3 regions of the Kitasatospora sp. NPDC048365 genome follow, and region 1 is predicted to be linked to each of the others. Evidence: riboswitches for the same ligand, from Rfam matches in the RefSeq annotation. Region 1 holds a riboswitch; each other region holds the start of a gene.
The links. Region 1 has a riboswitch for glycine ahead of gcvP (aminomethyl-transferring glycine dehydrogenase). Riboswitches for the same ligand answer to the same signal wherever they lie in the genome.
Positions count from the first base shown of each region.

Region 2: linked by a shared signal. The riboswitch ahead of gcvT (glycine cleavage system aminomethyltransferase GcvT) and the one ahead of gcvP (aminomethyl-transferring glycine dehydrogenase) in region 1 are both predicted to bind glycine.
Region 3: linked by a shared signal. The riboswitch ahead of gcvT (glycine cleavage system aminomethyltransferase GcvT) and the one ahead of gcvP (aminomethyl-transferring glycine dehydrogenase) in region 1 are both predicted to bind glycine.

Region 1 is NZ_JBICYJ010000024.1:111,274-116,237, forward strand. It holds gene gcvP (aminomethyl-transferring glycine dehydrogenase) at 1-2,799, opposite strand, end outside; glycine riboswitch at 3,026-3,132, opposite strand; gene ACGFX4_RS24185 (PRC and DUF2382 domain-containing protein) at 3,323-4,525, shown strand; gene ACGFX4_RS24190 (MFS transporter) at 4,680-4,964, shown strand, end outside.
Region 2 is NZ_JBICYJ010000001.1:350,524-355,487, forward strand. It holds gene ACGFX4_RS01555 (L-serine ammonia-lyase) at 1-41, opposite strand, end outside; gene glyA (serine hydroxymethyltransferase) at 182-1,450, opposite strand; gene gcvH (glycine cleavage system protein GcvH) at 1,531-1,908, opposite strand; gene gcvT (glycine cleavage system aminomethyltransferase GcvT) at 1,988-3,106, opposite strand; glycine riboswitch at 3,256-3,360, opposite strand; gene ACGFX4_RS01575 (enhanced serine sensitivity protein SseB) at 3,472-4,239, shown strand; gene ACGFX4_RS01580 (enhanced serine sensitivity protein SseB C-terminal domain-containing protein) at 4,346-4,964, shown strand, end outside.
Region 3 is NZ_JBICYJ010000018.1:27,980-32,943, forward strand. It holds gene ACGFX4_RS19630 (DUF885 domain-containing protein) at 1-553, opposite strand, end outside; glycine riboswitch at 1,117-1,212, shown strand; gene gcvT (glycine cleavage system aminomethyltransferase GcvT) at 1,609-2,700, shown strand; gene ACGFX4_RS19640 (alpha/beta hydrolase) at 3,459-4,433, opposite strand.

The sequences.
Region 1 (4,964 bases):
GCGCACCGGCGGCCAGTACTTGTCCGCCGGGTTCACGCCGGCCGGGAAGACCGCCTCGTGGCGCGAGTAGGCGTGCTCCCACTCACCGGTCAGCGTCGCCGCCGTGTGCGGGGCGTTGGCCAGCGGGTTGTCGTCCTTCGGCCAGGCGCCCGTGCCGACCTTCTCGATCTCCGCGCGGATCGCGATCATGGTGTCGCAGAAGCGGTCGATCTCGTGCAGGTCCTCGGACTCGGTCGGCTCGATCATCAGCGTGCCGGCCACCGGGAACGACATGGTCGGCGCGTGGAAGCCGTAGTCGATCAGGCGCTTGGCGATGTCGTCCACCGTCACGCCCGTCTCCTTGGTGAGCGGGCGCAGGTCGATGATGCACTCGTGCGCGACCAGGCCGCCGGGGCCGGTGTAGAGCACCGGGAAGTGCGGGGCCAGGCGCTTGGCGATGTAGTTGGCGTTCAGCACCGCGACCTGGGTGGCGCGCTTGAGGCCCTCGCCGCCCATCAGGCGCACGTACGCCCAGGAGATCGGCAGGATCGCGGCCGAGCCCCACGGGGCGGCCGAGATCGGGCCGACACCGGTGGCCGGGCCGGCCTCCGCCTGCAGCGGGTGGTTGGGCAGGTACGGCGCGAGGTGCGCGCGGACCGCGACCGGGCCGACGCCCGGGCCGCCACCGCCGTGCGGGATGCAGAAGGTCTTGTGCAGGTTCAGGTGCGAGACGTCCGCGCCGAACTTGCCCGGCTTGGCGAGGCCGACCAGGGCGTTCAGGTTGGCGCCGTCGACGTACACCTGGCCGCCGGCCTCGTGCACCATGGCGCAGATCTCGGTGATCTCGGTCTCGTACACGCCGTGGGTGGACGGGTAGGTGACCATCAGCACCGAGAGCTGGTCGCGGTGCTGCTCGATCTTGGCCTTCAGGTCCTCGACGTCCACGTCGCCGTCGACCAGGGTCTTCACCACGACGACCCGCATGCCGGCCATCGCGGCGGAGGCCGCGTTGGTGCCGTGCGCGGAGGACGGGATCAGGCAGACGTCGCGCTGGGTGTCGCCGTTGGCCAGGTGGTAGGCGCGGACGGCCAGCAGGCCGGCCAGCTCGCCCTGGGAGCCGGCGTTCGGCTGGATGGAGACCGCGTCGTAGCCGGTCACCTCGACCAGCTGCTGCTCCAGCTCGCGGATCAGGGTGAGGTAGCCCGCCGCCTGGTCGACCGGGGCGAAGGGGTGCAGCTGGCCGAACTCCGGCCAGGTCACCGGCTCCATCTCGGTGGTCGCGTTGAGCTTCATGGTGCAGGAGCCCAGCGGGATCATGCCGCGGTCCAGCGCGTAGTCGCGGTCCGACAGGCGGCGCAGGTAGCGCAGCATGGCGGTCTCGGAGCGGTGGCTGTGGAAGACCGGGTGGGTCAGGTACTCGTCGGAGCGCAGCAGCGCCTCCGGCAGGGTCTCCGCGTCCTCGGCGATCTCGGCGGTGACGCCGAAGGCGGCGAAGACCGAGGCCAGGTGCTCGCGGGTGGTGGTCTCGTCGCAGGAGATCGAGACTGTGTCCTCGTCGACCTGGAAGAGGTTGACGCCCTCGGCGAGCGCGCCGGCGACCACGGCGGCGGCCCGGCCCGGGACGCGCACGGTGACGGTGTCGAAGAACGACTCGTGCGCCGGCTCCACGCCGCCCGCGCGCAGGCCGGCGGCGAGCGCCGCGGCGTAGCGGTGGGTGCGGCGGGCGATGTCCGCCAGGCCGTCCGGGCCGTGGTAGACGGCGTACATGGAGGCCATCACGGCCAGCAGCACCTGGGCGGTGCAGATGTTGGAGGTGGCCTTCTCGCGGCGGATGTGCTGCTCGCGGGTCTGCAGGGCCAGGCGGTAGGCGCGGTGGCCGTCCGCGTCCACCGAGACGCCGACCAGGCGGCCGGGCAGGTTGCGGGCGTACGCGGCGCGGACCGCGAGGTAGCCGGCGTGCGGGCCGCCGAAGCCCATCGGGACGCCGAAGCGCTGCGAGGTGCCGCAGGCGATGTCGGCGCCCAGCTCGCCCGGGGACTTCAGCAGGGTCAGGGCCAGCAGGTCGGCGGCGACCGCGACGACCGCGCCCAGCTCGTGGGCCCGGTCGATCAGTGGCTTGAGGTCGCGGACCGCACCGGAGGCGCCCGGGTACTGCACCAGCACGCCGAAGACGCCGCGCTCGGCGACCTCCGCCGGGATGCCGTTCGACAGGTCGGCGACGACCACCTCGACACCGGTCGGCTCGGCGCGGGTCTCGATCACCGCGATGGTCTGCGGCAGCGAGTCGGCGTCGACCAGGAAGACGCCGCCCTTGACCTTGGTGACGCGGCGGGCCAGCGCCATCGCCTCGGCGGCCGCGGTGCCCTCGTCCAGCAGCGAGGAGCCGGAGGTGTCCAGGCCGGTCAGGTCGGCGACCAGGGTCTGGAAGTTGAGCAGCGCCTCCAGGCGGCCCTGCGAGATCTCCGGCTGGTACGGCGTGTACGCGGTGTACCAGGCCGGGTTCTCCAGCACGTTGCGCAGGATCACCGGCGGGGTGAAGGTGCCGTAGTACCCCAGGCCGATCATGGAGGTCAGCACGGAGTTGCGGCCGGCCAGCTCGCGCAGCTCGGCGAGCACCTGGGCCTCGGAGCGGCCGGCCGGCAGGCCCAGCGCGGTGAGGCTGCGGATGGCGGCGGGGACGGCGGCGTCGGACAGCTCGTCCAGGGAGCCGTAGCCGACCTGGGCCAGCATCTTGTCCTGCGCGGCGGCGTCGGGGCCGATGTGGCGGCCCTGGAAGGGACTGGCCTGCTCGAGCTCGGTGAGGGAAGGCTTGGCGTTCATGGGGGTCGGGGCCTCCTGGTCACGGACCGGCGGGGGTACGCATGCCGGTCCGGACGCCGTGGGAGCCGGAAAAGCAGACGAACCCGTCAGGCCTCCCCCTCTGTCATCGGTACCTGAGAGCTTCGCCGTGCCGGCGCCGTGAGGCGTCCCGTCGACTTGCACCGTCGGTGAGGGTGGTGCCGCCGGCTCCTGTGCCGGCGATCCTGCCCTGCTTTCCAGAGTGACCTGATCCCGTTCGGTACGGATGCCTGAGAGATTCCGGGGAGGAGTTGCTCCTTCGGCGCCCCTTCGCACCCGCTCGCGCGGGGCCGGGGACTCTCCCGAGCGGGCTCGGCGGTCGCCGCCCAGGGTACCAGCGCGAACGTTCCCGATCACCGGTCCGGGCCTGTGATCTGCCCCGGACGGCTGAGCTCCGCTCGCCGGTGTCCGATACATGTCGTTTCGTGTGAAGTGGTGGTCGGCCAGCTCCTCCGACCACCCCCCTTTGACGGATTCTCAAGGAGCAGCAGGACTGGAGGACAGCGTGCAGACCGATATCGATCCGCGCGACCTGATCGGACACAAGGCGGTCGACCGGAACGGTGACAAGATCGGCACGGTCGACGAGGTGTATCTGGACGACGCGACCGGCGAACCCGAGTGGGCCGCCGTGCGCACCGGAATCTTCGGCCGGGACGCCTTCGTCCCGCTGACCACCAGCGAATTCTCCGGGGACGAGCTGCGCGTCCCGTACGACAAGTCGCTGATCAAGGAATCCCCGGACTTCGGTGTGGGGCAGCACCTCTCCCCCGCCCAGGAGCTCCAGCTGTACCGCTACTACGGGCTGGACACCGGCAACGGCCAGCCCGTGCCGCCGACCGCGGCCAACGGCTCCCTCGCCGCGGAGCGGCCCGCCGACAAGTCCATGGACAAGCCCGTCGACCGGGACTTCGGCACCACCGCCCCGGTCGCCGCCGCGGCGGCGGCCCAGGCGGCCGGCGCCCAGCCCGCGCAGCACGCCCAGCCCGCCGTGAACCGCACCCTCGCCCCGCCGCCGACCTACGCCGCGCCGGCCGAGCACAAGCTCCCGCAGACGCAGCCGCAGCCCCAGGCGCACGCCCGGACGGCGGCCACCGGCGACGCGCCCGCCGCCCCGATCGAGATCACCTGCCGCGAGGAGCGCCTGGAGATCACCACCGAGTGGCACGAGCTGGGCACCGCCCGGCTGCGCAAGTACGTGACCACCGAGCCGGTCGAGCGCCGGGTGCCGGTGGTGCGCGAGCGGGTGCGGGTGGAACGCGTCCCGGTCACCGAGCAGGAGCGGGAGTCGCTCACCGAGCAGGAGATCGACGAGGCGATGGAGGAGGTGACCCTGCGCGAGGAGCGGCCGGTGGTGCGCAAGTACCTGGCCCCGATCGAGCGGGTGCGCCTGGTGGTGGAGCGGTACACCGAGGAGGAGGTGATCCACGAGGAGCTGCGCCGCGAGCAGGTCGAGGTGCACGACTCGACGGCCGAGCCCGCCGCCGGTCCCTCCGGCCGGTCGGCCGGCACCCGGCAGCACGGGGCGCCGCAGCCGAACGGCGTCCAGCAGCACGCCGCGCAGCAGCTCGGCATCCAGCAGCCCACCCAGGCGCACCCCGCGCCGATGGGCACCGTCCCGCTGTCGCACCCGGCGCCGCTGCACAACGGTCACCCCGAGACGGTGGCCGCGGCCACGGTCCGGCCGGAGCCGCTTCGCCCGGCCTGATCCGCGCCGCCACCGGCCCCGGTCCGCTCCCCGCGGACCGGGGCCGCCGCTTTGCCAAAGCTTCACCCGACGATATTTGACAGACTGAAGTATCTCCCTGCATGGTTACTTCAGCTGATTCACTATCGCCTGCCTGAAGAATGAGGAAGTCACCGTGAGCGAGGCATCACAGCCCACCGTCACGGCCGCCGCGCCGACCAGCGCCCGCGTGCTGCCCGCGCTGATCGTGGCCATGCTGGCCTTCACCGTGGTGCAGACCGCGGTCGTGCCGATCCTGCCCTCGCTCGCCAAGGAGCTGGACGTCTCCGGCTCCAGCATCACCTGGCTGATGACGGCGAACCTGCTCTCCGCCGCCGTGCTCACCCCGCTGCTCGGCCGCTTCGGCGACCTGCGCGGCCGCAAGCCGATGCTGCTGGTCTCGCTGGCCGGCCTGGTCGCC
Region 2 (4,964 bases), on a different contig from region 1:
CCGATGCCGATGGAGAAGAGGTCGAAGACGCTGATGGCCACGGAGGGACGTCCTTGTCTGGTCTCGTGGGGTAAACAGAGGGCGGTGACATGGGACGGGGCACCGCGCGCACTGTCCAGTGTGCGCGGTGCCCCGGAAAACCACGGGTGCCGGCCCGGTGAGGCCGGTCACCCGGTGCGGCTTACAGCTCGGGGTAGAGCGGGTGCTTCGCGGCCAGGGCGGTGACCCGGGCCTTGAGGGCGGCGGCCTTGGTCTCGTCGAAGCCCGGGAGGAGGGTCTCGGCGATGACGTCGGCGACCTCGCGGAAGTCCTCGGCGTCGAAGCCGCGGGTGGCGAGGGCCGGGGTGCCGATGCGCAGGCCGGAGGTGACCATCGGCGGGCGCGGGTCGTTCGGGACGGCGTTGCGGTTGACCGTGATGCCGACCTCGTGCAGGCGGTCCTCGGCGTCCTGGCCGTTGAGCTCGCTGTTGCGCAGGTCGACCAGGACCAGGTGCACGTCGGTGCCGCCGGACAGGACGGTGGCGCCGGCGGCGGCCACGTCGTCCTGCAGGAGGCGCTCGGCGAGCAGCTTGGCGCCCTCCAGGGTGCGCTGCTGGCGCTCCTTGAACTCCTCCGAGGCGGCGACCTTGAAGGCCACGGCCTTGGCGGCGATCACGTGCTCCAGCGGGCCGCCCTGCTGGCCGGGGAAGACCGCAGAGTTGATCTTCTTGGCCCACTGCTCCTTGCACAGGATGACGCCGCCGCGCGGGCCGCCCAGGGTCTTGTGCGTGGTGGTGGTGACCACATCGGCGTACGGCACCGGGGAGGGGTGCAGGCCGGCGGCGACCAGGCCGGCGAAGTGCGCCATGTCGACCATGAGGAGGGCGCCGACCTCGTCCGCGATGCGGCGGAACTCGGCGAAGTCCAGCTGGCGCGGGTAGGCGGACCAGCCGGCGATGATCAGCTTGGGCTGGTGCTCCTTGGCGAGGCGCTCGACCTCGGCCATGTCGACCTGGCCGGTCTTCTCGTCGACGTGGTACGCGGCCACGTTGTAGAGCTTGCCGGAGAAGTTGATCTTCATGCCGTGGGTCAGGTGACCGCCGTGGGCCAGGTTGAGGCCCAGGATGGTGTCGCCCGGCTGGATCAGCGCGAACATGGCGGCGGCGTTGGCCTGCGCGCCGGAGTGCGGCTGGACGTTGGCATGCTCGGCGCCGAACAGCTCCTTGATGCGGTCGATCGCGATCTGCTCGACCACGTCGACGTGCTCGCAGCCGCCGTAGTAGCGGCGGCCGGGGTAGCCCTCGGCGTACTTGTTGGTCAGGACCGAGCCCTGGGCCTCCATGACCGCCACCGGGGCGAAGTTCTCGGAGGCGATCATTTCGAGGGTGGTCTGCTGGCGGTGCAGCTCGGCGTCGACCGCGGCGGCGATCTCCGGGTCGAGCGCGTGCAGGGACTGGTTGAGAACCGTCATGAGGTGGATCTCCCCGTGGAGCGGGTGGGCGGAGGCGGGGCGGCCGCCGCGCTGCGGCCGCCCCCGGGACACGAGTCGGGTCAGCCGCCGATGAAGGCGGTGTACTCCTCGGCGCTGAGCAGCTTGTCGGTGGCCTCGACGCGGACCTTGAACAGCCAGGCGCCCTCGAAGGCCTCCGCGTTCACCAGCGCCGGGTCGTCGATGACGGCCTGGTTGACCTCGGTGACCTCGCCGGTGGCGGGGGAGAACAGGTCGCTGACCGACTTGGTGGACTCGAGCTCGCCACAGGTCTCACCCGCGGTGACGGTGTCACCGACCTCCGGGAGCTGGACGTACACGATGTCGCCGAGGGCGTCGGCGGCGTGGGCGGTGATGCCGACGGTCGCGACGGCGCCCACCTCAGCGGTGGTCAGCCACTCGTGCTCCTCGGTGTACTGCAGGTGCGTGGGGTTGCTCATGACGTCATTCTCCAGGATCGCAAGAGGGTAGGGCGGAGCCGTCCGCTGAGCGGACCGGGCAGTGAAGGGGGGAGGAAGCTCAGCGGGCGCGCTTGTAGAACGGCAGCGCCACGACCTCGACCGGCTCGTGCTTGCCGCGCACGTCCACCGCGACCGCGGTGCCCGGCTCGGCGTGCGCGGCGTCCACGTACGCGATGGCGATCGGCTTGCCCAGGGTGGGGGAGGGCGAGCCGGAGGTGATGGTGCCGATCGGGGTGCCGTCGGCGGCGACCACGGTGTACTCGGCGCGCGGGACGCGCTTGCCGTCCGACACCAGGCCGACCAGCTTGCGCGGCGGGTTGGCCTCGGCCTGGGCGGCGGCGGCCTCCAGCGCCTTGCGGCCGACGAACTCGCCGCCGTTGGTGGTCTTGTCGAAGCGGACGACCCGGCCGAGGCCCGCGTCGAACGGGGTCAGCTCGGTGGTCAGCTCGTGGCCGTACAGCGGCATGCCGGCCTCCAGGCGCAGCGTGTCGCGGCAGGACAGGCCGCACGGCACCAGGCCCTTGTCGGCGCCGGCCTCGGTGAGGGCGGTCCACAGGTGCGCGGCGTCGGCCGGGGCGCAGAAGATCTCGAAGCCGTCCTCGCCGGTGTAGCCGGTGCGGGCCAGCCAGACGTCCTTGCCGGCCACGGTGGCGGGCAGCAGGGCGTAGTACTTGAGGCCGGGCAGGTCGGCGTCGGTGACCGAGCCGAGGATGCCGTTGGCCTCCGGGCCCTGGACGGCGATCAGCGCGTAGGCGTCGCGGTCGTCGCGGACCTGGACGTCGAAGCCCTCGGTGCGGGCGGTCAGCGCGTCCAGCACCACCTGGGCGTTGGAGGCGTTGGCGACCACCATGTACTCGTTCTCGGCGGTCCGGTAGACGATCAGGTCGTCCAGGATGCCGCCGTCCTCGCGGCAGATCATGGTGTAGCGGGCGCGCAGCACGCCGAGCGCCGAGATGAAGCCGACCAGCGCGTGGTCCAGGAACTCGCCGGCCTGCGGGCCGGAGACGGTGATCTCGCCCATGTGCGAGAGGTCGAAGAGACCGGCCTTGGTGCGGACCGCGAGGTGCTCCTCGCGCTCGCTGCCGTAGCGCAGCGGCATGTCCCAGCCGGCGAAGTCGGTCATGGTGGCACCGAGCGAGCGGTGAAGCGCGTCGAGCGCGGTGAGGCGGAGGGACATGACGGCAGAGCTCCTTGGCTGCATATGGGCATGCGGGGGTGGAGTCTCCCCGTCTGTCGTCACAACCTGAGAGCTTCACCGCATCCAAGGATGGCGGCTTGCACCGTGGGTGGGCGCACGGCGCGGCCGTGTCCACTTTCCAGATGTGCCTCGCCCGTGCGGTATGGGTGCCTGAGAGATTCCGGGGAGGACTTGCTCCTTCGGCGCCGGTCGCGCCCCCGACAGGGGCGTTCCGGCTCTCCCGCGCGGGTTCGAGCGGCCAGTATGAAGTTCGGCGCGCACATCATGGCATGCCCGGCGCCCGGTAGGGGAGTGCACCCCGGCGGATACGCTTCTCACAGCAGTGGATCTGAAGGGGTGGACCGATGGATTTCCCGGTGGGTGAGGCTCCGCAGGGCGGCGCGTGGCCGGCCAACGAGCTGGAGCAGGTGCTCACCGCGGCGCTCGGCGATCCGGGGGCGACGCCCCGGGTGATCGAGGTGCTGGGCCGCAGCCAGGTGTGGATCCCGCTGCCGGCGGGCGCGGACCCGCAGGGCGAGTCGCTGGACCTGCCGACCATCGAGCTGGCCGGTGCGCCGTACGTCCCGGTGTTCTCCTCGCAGGAGGTGTTCCTGCGGCACGCGCCCGGCATGGCCTTCGCGGTCGCCCCGATGTGGGAGTTCGCCCGCGGACTGCCGCTGGGCATCGGGATCGCGGTCAACCCGGAGGCCCCGGTGGGCATCCCGGTGCCGCCGGAGGGCGTGGGCGAGCTGCGCCGCGGCCCGCAGGGCGACCGCTGGGCGGCCGAGGGGATCCAGGAGGGGGCCCGGGTGGCGCTCAAGGAGCCCGATCCGCACCAGGAGCCGTTCGCCTTCCTGGCCGCCGTGACCACCGAACTCGCCGCACTTCCGGGCGTGCTGACGGCGCGTCGGGCGCTGGCCCGGGTGGAGGGCGAGCCGACCCTGCTGTACGTCGGCGTCCAGCTGGACCCGGCGCTGCCGGCCGACCCCGCGGAGGTCAACCAGGCGCTCGGCCGGGCACTGGGAACCGCCGCCCCGGCCTGGCGCGTCAACCTGGTGCTGTTGGACCTGGTCGCGGACCCGGTGGTCGAGTGGCTGCTGACCCGGGTGCAGCCGTTCTACGTCCGGCCGTGACGGGGCGGCGGCGGTGACCGGCCAGTAGGGGGACGGCGGCATGACGAGTGTCCGGCCCGCCCCATAGGGTTGGCCCGACACCGCAGGGCGGACGGAAGAGGGCGACGTGACGGGAGCAGCCGGCGACCCGGGCGCGATCGAGCGCGCCCTCAGAGAGGTCGCACCGGAGCGCTGGGCGGCGTACGAGACGCTGCTGCGGGCGCTCGCCGAGGGCAGGGTCTGGATGCTGCTCTGGCACGGCACGCCCGGCAGCCCGGACGCCCAGTACGGGAACATGGAGATCGGCGGGATGGGGTACGCCCCGTGCGTCACCTCGCCCGAGCAGCTGGCGGCCAGCGGCTGGTCGCGCGGCCACGAGGTGATCTCCGGCCTGGAGATCGCGAACGCGCTGTACCGCACCCGCTGGGGCCTGTGGCTGGACCCGCACCGCCCGGGCGGCGGCGTCGGCATCCCCTGGGCGGACCTGCGCCGGGTCGCGGTCGGCCTGGACCGGCTGCCGGCCGGCCCGCTGCGGATCTCCGAGCCCCAGCTGCCGGCCCCGGCGTTCTACGCGGTGCTGCAGCAGCAGGCGGGCGAGGTCCGCCCGCTGCGCTCGCTGCGGGTGGCCTGGGTGCAGCCGGCCCTGGGCGAGCCCTACCTGGCGGTCGGGCTGGACCTGTACGACACCTCGCCGCCGTCGATCGAGGCGGCCCGGGCCCTGGTGCTGCGCGCGGCCGCGCAGGCGC
Region 3 (4,964 bases), on a different contig from region 1:
CCGCGCCGGTGGCCGCGTGCTGCCCGCCGGCCTCACCGGTCCACGCGGTGAGCTGACCGACCATCCCGGTGGCCTGTCGGGGTGCGGCGAGCAGACCGCGGGAGATGCCCTCGGTGAGAGTGGCCCGGTAGCCGTCCAATGCGCCGGGAAGGTTGCGCAGCCGTCCGGCTACCGCGGCCCAGTCCTCATCGGTGGCGGTGGGCATGAAGGAGAAGATCGTCCGCACCTGGTCGACGTGCGCGCCCACCGTGCGCAACTGCCGGAAGTTCTCGCCGGTGTCGTGCATCGCGAGTTCGGCGGTGAGGCGTTCTCTCAGCAGCCGGGCGCAGGCCTGTTCGGCGCGACCGTCCGAAGCCGGAGCGTCCGGAGCGGGAGCGGCGTCGAGGACGGCGAGAGTGCGGCGGGCGAGCTCAGCGCGGGCCTCGAAGCCGTCGGGTGAAAGGTCCGGCTGCCGGTCGTCACCACGGTTCAGGCCCAGCCAGGCCGAGGTCATCGGGTCGGCCGCAGCCAGCCGGTCGAGATGGTCGTCGGCTATAGCACGCGAAGAAATCATTTCATCTGCCATATGGACATCCTGACGCACCGTCGGCAACGGGGAAGCCGGGCCAGGGTCTCTGCGCGTTCGACTGCGCCCGCCAGCACGAACAGCACGCCCATGCCCATGCCCGGCAGGCTCGGAGCTCTCACCGCAGGGACCACGCGCCGCCGGGCGGGAAGGTCTGCGCGATCCCGAGGGCGGACGTGCGCAGTGCCGGGAGGACTCCGAAGGCGATCACTGCGGCCGGTCGACGGTGTCACGCTGTCAAACCAGAGGTTGTGGCCGGTCGGCCCGGGGCTCTACTGCTGGAACGGCTCGAGGACCACAGTCCGTACAGCCCGGTAGTCACCGGTTCCCTGGTCTCGGTCCTCCTGCTGCTCGTCGCAATTCCCGCTCCTGCAGCGGCGCTGGCGAGCCGATCTGATTGCCGATGAAGTCAAGGCCTGGCGCCCGCCGCGCCGCGGCTGTCGGGTGAGCGCCTTGAGGGGCCGATGACCAATCGGTGGACCGAGTCTTGACGGCCCGTCCTGACTCGCATACTTTGCCCTGAACAGCACAACAATCGAATACTCCGCCGATGATCCTGCGCGGGAGAGATTGCACTCGCAGGAGCGTGACGCCGAAGGAGCAAATCCTCCCCGGAAACTCTCAGGCACCGTCACCGCGCAGAAGAAGGCGGGCTCTGGAAAGCAGGTGCGTGTGACGTACCTCGCCCACGGTGAAAGCAGCGTGTAGCGACGCGCTGTGAAGCTCTCAGGCCAATGACAGAGGGGGAGGCCCAATCGACCGCACGCCGTAGCGCGTGCCGCCCCGTCGAGGAGCCTCCGATGGCCTTCTTCTCTCTTCCCCGCCTTGCGGTGTCCGAATTCCCGCGAGCGCGCAGCATCATCCACCGGTCAACAACGGGCGTCTGATCCCCGTTCCTGGTTCCCGCTCGCGCCTTTCCGGCCGTCACCGCTTCGGCGGGGACGTGCCGTTCGGGGCGGCGCAGCGCGTGGAGCTCTCTGTAGCAGCCTGCACACCGTGCCGCAGCAGTGCTGGCCGGCTGGTGTGTGTCTGAGAGGACAACCATGTCGAAGAAGAGTCCCCTGTACGACATCCATCGGGAACTCGGCGCCGCCTTCGCCGATGTCGCGGGATGGTCGATGCCCCTTCGCTACAGCTCCGAGTTGGCCGAGCACCATGCCGTTCGGACCGCGGTGGGTCTGTTCGATCTCTCGCATCTGGGAAAGATTGAGGTCTTTGGGCCGGAAGCCGGGCGTGCCCTGGATCATGCGCTGGTCGGGGAGCCGTCGAGGACACCGGTCGGACAGAGTCGCTATTCCGTCCTGGTTCACGAGAGCGGCGGCATCCTCGACGACGTCGTGGTTCACCGCGTCGAGGCGAGCAGGTATCTGATCGTCTGCAGCACTGTCGTTGTGTGTCCTGTCCTTCGGGACCGGGTCGACGGGTTCGCGGTCACGCTCCAGGACGCGACGAACGACTGGGCGCTGCTGGCGCTCCATGGTCCTGCGGCGGCCGCGCTCGTCGATGAAGTGGCGGAAGTGGATACTTCGAGGCTGCCGCGCCACACGATCTCCCGCGCCCGTCTGCAGGGCATGGACGTCCTGCTCTCGCGCACCGGCGGCACCGGTGAGGACGGCTTTGAGATCTACTGCTCCCCCGGCTGCGGGCCCTCCGTGTGGCGGGCCCTCACGCTGGTCGGCTCCGGGCAGGGGCTGGCGGCGTGTGGTCTGGCCTCTAGGGACATGCTGCGGTTGGAGGCCGGGGTACCAGCCCAGGGCCGGGAGCTCACCGTACGCGTCACTCCGTTCGAAGCCGGCCTCGGCAACGTCGTGGCCTTCGACAAGCGCGCATCGTTCGTCGGGGACACGGCGCTTCGGGCCCGCCGGGGCGTCACTCCTTCCCGTTCGCTGGTGGGGCTGACGACCGCCGGTCCCACCGTGCCCCGTAGCGGCCACCGTGTGCTCGATCGGCATACCCGCGAACCTATCGGCGAGATCACCTCGGGCGAAATGTCCCCGACCCTTGGCCACCCGGTGGCTATGGCCTATCTGCGCGCGCACCGCACCGAGCCCGGCACCGAGGTCCTTGTCGAGGTCGGTGCCGGCCGTGAGGAGGCGGTCGTCACGCTCCTTCCGTTCTATCGACGCTCCTTGTAGCCGCGGCCCAGGCGGCACCACCCGGTCGCGCTGCCGCTTCTGGCTCTGGGCCCGACGGTGATCGTCGATGCGGCCAACGCGGTGGAGGAGGCGCGGGCGCAGTAGCGGGCGCCGGCGTCTCGTCGCGGCGTGCCGGTGGTGTTCGTCGAGGTGGCGTGCTCGGATCCGACAGCGCATCGCCGTCGACTCGAAGGCCGGTCACGGGAGATCGACAGCTTCCACGAGCCGACGTAGGAGGTGGTCGAGCGCCGGGCGGGAAGCGTTCGCTCCATGGGCCGGCGATCGACTGGTCCTGGACAGCGTCATCGACCTGTCGCAGAACATCCCGACAGCCTTGGGGTTCCTGACCGCAGCGTCATGATCTTTGGTTCGCCCGTTTGGCATATCAGGCCGCCGTGAGCTGCTCGTGCTCGGCCAGAACACCGTCTTCGAGCTTCGCACCTGCGCGGACCAGCGCGACCAAGTGGCCTCCGCGGACCGCGCCAGCTGGCCTGGGCCGACTCGAGCTGCTTGAACACCATGGCCAGGCTGCCGGCGCCCCGTTTCTCCGGTAGTGCCAAGTCGCGCTGCGGTCCGCTCCGGTCATGGCCGGAGAGCTCCCGCTGCTGATCTCCAGGGTGTAGGGACTGACCAGATCCGCCCGGCCGGGCCGCAGCTGGGGTACGTCGCAGAGCGCGATCGGCCGGGGCCGGAGAGGCAAGAAGAATGCCTGCCGGACCCGGCGTCATCTGCGATTCCAGCGTGCGGACTTGCGTGGGTCAGCTGCCGTGGAGTGCTGTTCGGAGGGCGTCGATGGCGAGTTTGCGGGCGATGTTGGCGGCGCGGGTGTCGCGCAGGCTGTCCAGGAGCATGAAGTCGTGGACCATCGCCTGGACGCGGACGGAGGTGACGTCGACGCCGGCCTCGCGGAGCTTGTTGGCGTACTGCTCGCCCTCGTCGCGCAGCACGTCCGCCTCGTCGGTGATGACGAGGGTGGTGGGCAGGCCCTTGAGCTGTTCCAGGGTCGACTGCAGGGGCGAGGCGTGGTGCTCGGCGCGCTTGGCGGGGTCGGTGGTGTAGGCGTCCCAGAACCACTTCATGCCGTCACGGGTGAGGAAGTAGCCCTCGGCGAACTGGTGGTAGGACGGGGTCTCGAAGTTCGCGTTGGTCACCGGGTAGAGCAGGACCTGGGCCTTGAGGTCGATCCCGCCGCGCTCCTTGTTCATCAGCGCGAACACGGTCGACATGCAGCCGCCGACCGACTCGCCGGTCACGGCGATCCGGGAGGTGTCCAGGCCGTGCTCCGCGCCGTGCTTGAGGACCCACTGGCCGACCGCGTAGTTCTGCTCGACCTGGGTCGGGTACTTCGCCTCCGGCGCCCGGTCGTACACCGGGAAGACACCCGCCGCGCCCGCCCCGACCGTGAGCTCCCGGAACAGCCGGTCGTGGGTCTTGTCGTCGCCGAACACCCAGCCCGCGCCGTGGATGTAGAACACCACCGGCAACGCGCCAGCGGCGCCCTTCGGGCGGATGATGCGAGTACGGACGGTGCCCCACTCGCCCGCGTCCACCTCCACCCACTCCTCGTCGACCTCAGGCCGCGGCACACTCAGGTCCGCCTGCAGGCCCGCCAGGATGTCACGCCCCTGCTCCGGCGGGACCTCGTAGATCCGCGGATGCGGATCCGTCGCATCACTCAACTCCTGCGCGGCCCGCTCCAGATACGGCGTGATCGGCGGAGGAATATCAGACATGTCGACTCCATTGTCACGAGTACGTGTTTGTGTCGTCCTGCCGTCCGGAGCCGGCCGCAACCGCGAATTCTCCGGGACAGGAGGTTTCCCGGCCCTCAATCCTTCGCGCGGTTTCTACTATCTGCAACCTGGCGCATTGAGCTCCGGAACTGCGAGTCCATCGTCCTTGAACGCCGATGCCCTGCCGTGCCCGACGCGCCGACGAACACGCCTTGCCGGCGTGACATGTGCCCCGCCCTGAGCTCGGTGCCAGCCCGGATTACGTATACGTATATCGCGCACGGCGGCCTTTCATTCCGGCCGGCGGTGGACCCTGCTGCGCGTGGTGTTCGGCGAGCGCCCTTGACAACAAGGCCCTGGCGTTACCCCGGACGAGCCAGGCCCGGCCGAACCGAGAGAAGGACTCCACATGGTGAAGCCACCGGGCCGGTAGAGCGAATTTAGGTATACGTATTCACACGACCTGGGGTGCAGCGCGCCGAGACGACAGCCTCTGCATCTCCTTCCCTGGAGGTAATCGGGCCGTCTGCC